Regions from separate parts of the Labrenzia sp. R5_0 genome, predicted to be linked through region 1. Evidence: riboswitches for the same ligand, from Rfam matches in the RefSeq annotation. Region 1 holds a riboswitch; each other region holds the start of a gene.
What was found. A riboswitch is a leader RNA that binds a small molecule or an ion and turns the genes downstream of it on or off. The one in region 1 is predicted to bind thiamine pyrophosphate.

Region 1 (2,195 bases):
CGCCTGTCGATACGCAGCCGGACACCACGCCGGAGCCTTCGACCGCTGCCCCCGCCGGAGAAGGTGAAGAGCCTTCGAAAAACACCGACCGCCTGTTGAACGAAGGCGAGACGGATGTGGTTGCCCCGGATGCACGTACGGTAACCACGACGACGATTACCGGACAGTCTGATTCGCCCGCGCCGGCCGATACACCGCAGGTCGATACACCAGCTTCCGCTGCGCCCGAACCTTCCCAGCCGTCCATTGTGACGAGCGGAGAAAACGATCAGTCTTCTGCGACCACCGAAAGCCCGATTGCGGTGCCGGAAGACAATCTCTCGGCCATTTCGCCTGACGAAACTTCACCGGCTCCGTCCGCCACGGCGACGGATTCCTCGGTGCAGCGCTCTATCCTTTACGAAGAAGGGGAAGAGTCCGGCGGTGCCGGAACGGCTGCGCAAGGCGCTGTCGTTTGGGGTGTCGATGAAGAAACGAATCTGGACGGCAAGGCTCTCGCGGTTCTGAGCGCCTCCATTGAAATCCCCGAGCGGGATGTGAAGGTCGACATTCGCATCAAGCCGAATGACGATACTTCCTTGCCCGCCAGCCATCTGGTCGAGATCAAGTACGAGTTCCCGGAAAACTTCGCTCCGGGTGACGTCGTCAACGTGCCAGGCCTGGTCATGAAGCCTACGGAAGAAGCTCGTGGCGATGCGCTGATCGGCGCTTCCGTGAAAGTGTCTCCGGGCTTTTTCTGGATTGCCCTTTCCAGCTTGCCGAACGAGCAGCAACGCAATCTCGCCTTGCTGCGTGAACGCGGCTGGATCGACATTCCGATGCTTTACGAAAACGGCAAGCGCGGCATCCTGACCCTGGAAAAGGGAACCGCCGGTGCAGATGCCGTTGAAAAGGCGATCACGTCCTGGCAAGCCGGCTAAGCGCCAGCCTGCCTCCTTTCAAAATCTGAAGAAGCCGCCTCACGGCGGCTTGCCTTTTTCCGTCACACAAGGCATGGTCCGCCTTGGTCCGAGGGGTGTTCCGGTTACCGGAGCTGAGATGGCGTAATGCCGAACCCTTAGAACCTGATCCGGGTCATGCCGGCGAAGGGACGGAATCCTTAGCCTATTCCCGGATCTCCATTGTCATTTTCGGCTTGTCCGAAGACGGGAGATCCTATGCGTACTTGTCTGCGACCACTGCGGTCGCCGCACATCCGAATGCCGGTATCGGCTTTCATGCGTTCCTGTTGGCCAACGGCGGCGGGGGGTGCGGGATGATGGCGTTTGCGAAAGCTGTTGCCAGGACCTTACTCGGCCTCCTGCTGACTGTCGTTATCTGGGCGGCAATCGTCCATGTGTTCGACACCCAGCATTATATCCTGCCGGGTCCGGACCGCGTCTTTACGGCCTTTGTCAAACACGCAGGCTTCCTTCTGCATCATGCCGGCATCACCGCCTATGAGACGGTGCTCGGGTTTGTGCTGGGAGCAGCCGCCGGGGCATTGCTTTCCGTTCTTTTGTGGCTGTTTCCGATTGCTGCAAGGTTCGCCATGCCGCCCATTCTGGTGACGCAGGCCCTGCCTGTTTTCGCAATCGCGCCGATCCTGGTGCTCTGGCTCGGTTTCGGGCTGGCCTCCAAGATCGTCGTCATCATCCTGGTCATCTTCTTCACGGTCACATCGACGTTTTTCGATGGCCTGCAGCGGCTTGACCCGGGTTTGTGCGATCTCGCCCGGCTTTATCGTCTGTCTCGCCTGAAGGAACTCTGGTTCTTTCGCCTGCCGTCAGGCTTGCCGGCGTTTGCCTCCGGCCTGCGGGTGGCCGCGGTGTTCGCTCCCATGGGGGCGATCATCGGCGAATGGGCCGGGGCAAAAGGAGGCCTTGCCTTCATCATGCTTCAAAGCAGCAACCGGATGCAGGCGGACATGATGTTCGCCGCCCTGATCCTGCTCGCGGCGATGGTGCTGATCATGCGCTTTGCCGTGAACCATCTCACCCGACTTCTTGTTCCCTGGCAGCCGCTCACCTAGCTGCCGCTCTACGGAGGACCTCATGAAAAAACAAATCCTGTCACTCGCATTGGCCGCCGGGCTGCTGGCATCGGGGCCGGTACAGGCCAGTGAGAAACTGACCTTGCTGCTCGACTGGTTCATCAATCCGGATCACGCGCCGCTGGTAACCGCGCAGACCAAGGGTTTCTTCGAGGCAGAAGGC
Region 2 (2,195 bases), on a different contig from region 1:
CATGGCAAAATGCGGAGCAAGCAGGAAGCCGTGCCGGTAGAATCCGTTCATTGACAACGTGTTGCCGGTAAACGTGAGACGAGGAAGATTGTTGGGATATGCCGGGCGGAGGCCCACCCCGGTTTCGATGATCTTTGCCTCCGCAAATCCCGGATGCAGGCTGTAGGCGGCATTTAGGAGTTCCATGGTGGACCGAACACTGACCGCTCCCTGGTCACCGCTTTCGATCATGGTTGCCCCGACCATGAAGACGCCGTTGTCACGAGGCACGACATAGACCGGGATGCGCGGGTGCAGAAAACGCACCGGCCGCGAAAGCGAGACCTCCGGCGCGTGGAGGATCAGCATTTCACCGCGTACGGGACGCAAGTGCGGATCCGGCGAGGCCATGCCGGTACAATCGGCGACAAGATCGGTCGCCGCGGTGAAGTGCTGCGCCTCTAACCTCACCTCGGCACCGCTTTCAGACACCTTTGCCCGCAATGCCGTGAGGGCCCGCCGCGGATCGAGATAGGCTTCCCCGGCAAAATGGAGCCCCTTTGCAAATCGGCCTGCGAGGTCCGGCTCGAGTGCGCCCAGCGCGTCAGCGTCGAGCCAGGCAAAGCCGCTGGTTCGAGAAGCAAAGCGACTTAACTCGCCGGTATCGCGCGGCGCGGCAACAACCAGCGTGCCATTGTGCGAAACCTGTCCCGGCAGGACTTTGCTCCACCAGCCAATGGCGGCTTGCCCGAGCCGCAGTACATCTTCCTCGGCACTTTCCCGCTCACACCATGGCGCCAACATGCCGCCTGCGAGCCAGGAGGCACTGGCAGTGAGATCCTTGTGTTTTTCCAGCAGCTCCACCCGCACACCGCGCGAGACAAGCTCATGTGCCAGTGTCAGACCGGCGACACCCGCCCCTTTGATACCGACCTTCATTCCGCCTCTCCTGCCAGGGTGGACATCAGTCGTTCGACATCACGGAATGTCTGGTATTCCGCTTGCATTCAACGGATCTCCGCAAGGACCGGAAAAGGTCCCGCATTTCGGACATTCGGCTTGGAAAGGTGGCCGGGTTGGAGCATTGCCGTGGCGAACGCAGTTGGCCGAGAACACCTTCCCTTCGCCAGCATGACCTGGATCAGGTTCGTCGGGTCCCTGCACTGCGCAAGTGCGCCAGCAGTATCTCAGCCTCTTCTGGAGGCACCCCGGGTGAGCCCCTGTTGTGCCGCCCGTCAGGCGCACCTGTCAAGAGACAGGATGAGCCTTCATCCTTGTTGCCAGGGGCGCGCCAGAAAGTCGTCGATTTCGGCAAGGGTGTTGAACCGATAGACTTTCAGATGGTCCGGAGGTTCGCGGTAGATGTGCTCCAGTTTGGCTCTGGCGGAGTGTCTCGTTCGCCAGATGAACCTCAGGAATTCAACAGTTTGCCAGTTGAACTGCTCCGGGCAGCCCTCGGCCAGATCCGGACGGCTTTGCCCATTGTATTTCACCGACCGTTTCAGCACTCGAAATATGCGGCGCGTTACCGGGACATCGAGCCAGATGAAAGTGTCGGCACGTTCGATACGTTCCGCATAGGTGCTTGAATGACCACCCTCGAAGATCCACACATCCTTCAGATGGACCTCATGCGTCAGCCGGTCTTTCTCTTCCCGCGTCCGCTCGTTCCAACCGGAGCGGTAGTGGATCTTGTCCATATGATAGACCGGCAGTCCGGTTTTCCGCCCAAGGGCAACGGCAAGCGTGCTTTTACCCGAGCCCGGGCCGCCAACGATCATCACGCGTTTCATGTCGCACCAAACAAAAGCAAGGAAGGGCCGGTCGTTATACAGATTGTGCAGGGTATGAAAACCCGAAACAGACTGTTCAATGGACACTTCGGCTTCGCAGGCCCTATCTAGTTTGCAAGACAGAATGTTCTTTGATGGAGAGGCAGATGAGCTGGTTGAATTGCCCTGATCCCGTACCGGGAAATGCTGCAACCTGTGACCCGATTGAAACGATCATCGTACCGCGGACATCCGACCTCGGCGGATTTTCGGTAAGACGTGCCTTGCCGTCTGCCAGGCGGCGGATGGTTGGCCCGTTCATCTTCTTCGACCAGATGGGCCCGGCAGAACTTTTGGTCGGCGGCGGTATCGACGTGCGCCCGCATCCTCACATCGGGTTGGCGACAGTTACCTATCTCTTCGAAGGAGAGATGTATCATCGTG
Region 3 (2,195 bases), on a different contig from region 1:
CTTGTCCGGAATGACGGTGAATGCGGGTGGTTTCCGAAATCGGCCTTACTGGGACTTGTATTCGAACCGCTCGACAGCGCTCTTGGTGCCGTCTTTGAAGATCAGCTGCACGCTGATCGACTGGGCCGAACCCAGGGGCAGCTCCAGATAGGGCTTGTCCTTCAGAACGACATTCTGGTTGTCCGGGTCACAGGCTTCCAGTTGCCATTCCTGCTCAATCGGGTCGTCGTTCAGTCCGTAGAAGACATAGTCGATGCCGCACTTCCAGGATTCCAGGTGGGTGAAATAGATCAGCTCCTGGCCCTGCCAGTCGCGGAATGACACCCAGTTGGCCTTGGTCAGGTCCAGGATCTGCTTGATCTGCTCCGGTGGCATGCCTTGCGCGGACGCGGTCGAGCCGATCGGAGCAAGAGCGAGGGGCAGGCAAAGGGCGGCGATTTTAATGAGTTTCATGGAAATTTCCGGGTCTGAGTTCAGAAGGCCTTGAAGGTAATGATGGTTTTGGTGTCCTGAATGCCGTCGATCGGGTGGACCTTCTCGTTCACGAAGTGGCCAATGTCCGAGCCGTCGTCGACATAGAATTTCACCAGAAGATCGTAGTCGCCGGAGGTGGAGTAGACTTCGGACGCAATTTCCGCATCGGCGATCGCATTGGCGACCTGGTAAGTCTTGCCCAACTGGCATTTGATCATCACGAAAAACGGTACCATGGGGCGCTCCGGGCAGTTGGTGTTTGAAGGGGGTGAACGTGTCACCTGAACCATCAGCCGGGCTGTTCGGTCAGCCAAACATGCCGGGCAACAGATTCACGAAAGCAGACTAGGACATCGCCTATCTCCTCCCGCCAGTCAATTGCCGAGTAGCCGCTCTGCACAAGCCGGGTCTTGCAATCGCACGGCCGGCTTGTTAGCAGTGCAATCATCTCATGGGGGTGCCCGGCCATCCTGGACCGGGCTGAGAGGCGGCCTGCCAACTCCTTGAACCTGATCCGGCTGATACCGGCGGAGGGATTTGAGATCATGATGCACACACCACTCCCTTCAACACGTCCTTTCCGGAATACCGGCAACGGGCTTTCTGTCGCAGGAGAGCCGTCATGAGCCTTTCCGTCGCTGCTTCCACGCAGGCCCTGAGCGCCGAACAGGTCTTCACCCTTCTGGAAAGGGTGCGGCAGAAAACGCCGCGCGTTCACGCCGTCACAAACGCGGTCGCCCAGAGTTTCACCGCCAATGTGCTGCTTGCGCTCGGCGCCGTTCCTTCCATGACCATCGCGCGGGAGGAAGTTGCGGCCTTTGCCGGCGGGGCTGATGCGCTGCTGGTGAACCTCGGCACCCTTGACGAGGAACGTCGTGCGGCCATTCCGCTAGCGATCGAAGCTGCCAGGACTGCCGGACGTCCGGTTTGTGTCGATCCGGTTTTCGTCAACCGGTCTCCCGTGCGCTGCGCCTATGCGCGCGACCTGCTGGGCCTCAAGCCGGATCTGGTGCGGCTCAATCCGGAAGAACTCACCGCTCTCTTGCCGGAGCGGGCGGATGCCGATGCATTGATCGAGGCCGGTACGGTTTTTGCGGTTACCGGCCCGGAAGACAGGGTCGAGAGCCGCGGCGAGGATTTCCTGCTGCGCAACGGCGATCCACTGATGTCACGCGTGACGGCCACCGGCTGTGCCGGCGGTGCTGTTCTGGCAGCGTTCCTGAGCATCGAAAAGGACAGGGCGCTTGCAGCTGCTTGCGGACTGTCCGTCTTCAACATTGCCGGCGAAATCGCGGCCAGCCGGTCAGGCGGGCCAGGCAGTCTGGTGCCGGAGTTGCTCGACGCACTCTATTGCCTGACTGACCGCGACATTGAAGCCCGTCTCAAGACCGGCTGACGCAGCCTTTTCGGCATCTACTCCCAGGAGGTTCCTATGACCGCAATTGCGGTAACCATTGCAGGATCGGATTCCGGCGGCGGAGCCGGCATTCAGGCTGATCTCAAGACCTTTTCCGCAAACGGCGTCTTTGGTGCCAGTGTTATTGCAGCCCTGACGGCGCAGAACACGCTTGGCGTCAGCGCCATCCATGATGTGCCGCCGGAGTTCGTGCGGGCCCAGATGACGGCCGTCTTTTCCGACCTTGCCGTCAAGGCGACAAAGATCGGCATGCTGTCGCGTGTCGATACGATTGAGGTGGTAGCTGAAGGGCTTCGTGCACATG

Region 2: another riboswitch for thiamine pyrophosphate. It lies ahead of thiO (glycine oxidase ThiO); the one in region 1 lies ahead of J7447_RS26465 (ABC transporter permease).
Region 3: another riboswitch for thiamine pyrophosphate. It lies ahead of J7447_RS11140 (hydroxyethylthiazole kinase); the one in region 1 lies ahead of J7447_RS26465 (ABC transporter permease).

What each region holds. Positions count from the first base shown of each region.
Region 1 covers NZ_JAGHRK010000006.1:257,383-259,577, forward strand. The annotation lists gene J7447_RS26460 (hypothetical protein) at 1-920, shown strand, start outside; TPP riboswitch at 1,002-1,108, shown strand; gene J7447_RS26465 (ABC transporter permease) at 1,166-2,011, shown strand; gene J7447_RS26470 (ABC transporter substrate-binding protein) at 2,034-2,195, shown strand, end outside.
Region 2 covers NZ_JAGHRK010000001.1:1,389,424-1,391,618, reverse strand. The annotation lists gene thiO (glycine oxidase ThiO) at 1-918, opposite strand, end outside; TPP riboswitch at 1,080-1,200, opposite strand; gene J7447_RS06395 (DNA topology modulation protein FlaR) at 1,248-1,772, opposite strand; gene J7447_RS06390 (pirin family protein) at 1,919-2,195, shown strand, end outside.
Region 3 covers NZ_JAGHRK010000002.1:498,201-500,395, reverse strand. The annotation lists gene J7447_RS11150 (hypothetical protein) at 46-453, opposite strand; gene J7447_RS11145 (Lrp/AsnC ligand binding domain-containing protein) at 474-710, opposite strand; TPP riboswitch at 918-1,028, shown strand; gene J7447_RS11140 (hydroxyethylthiazole kinase) at 1,097-1,870, shown strand; gene thiD (bifunctional hydroxymethylpyrimidine kinase/phosphomethylpyrimidine kinase) at 1,907-2,195, shown strand, end outside.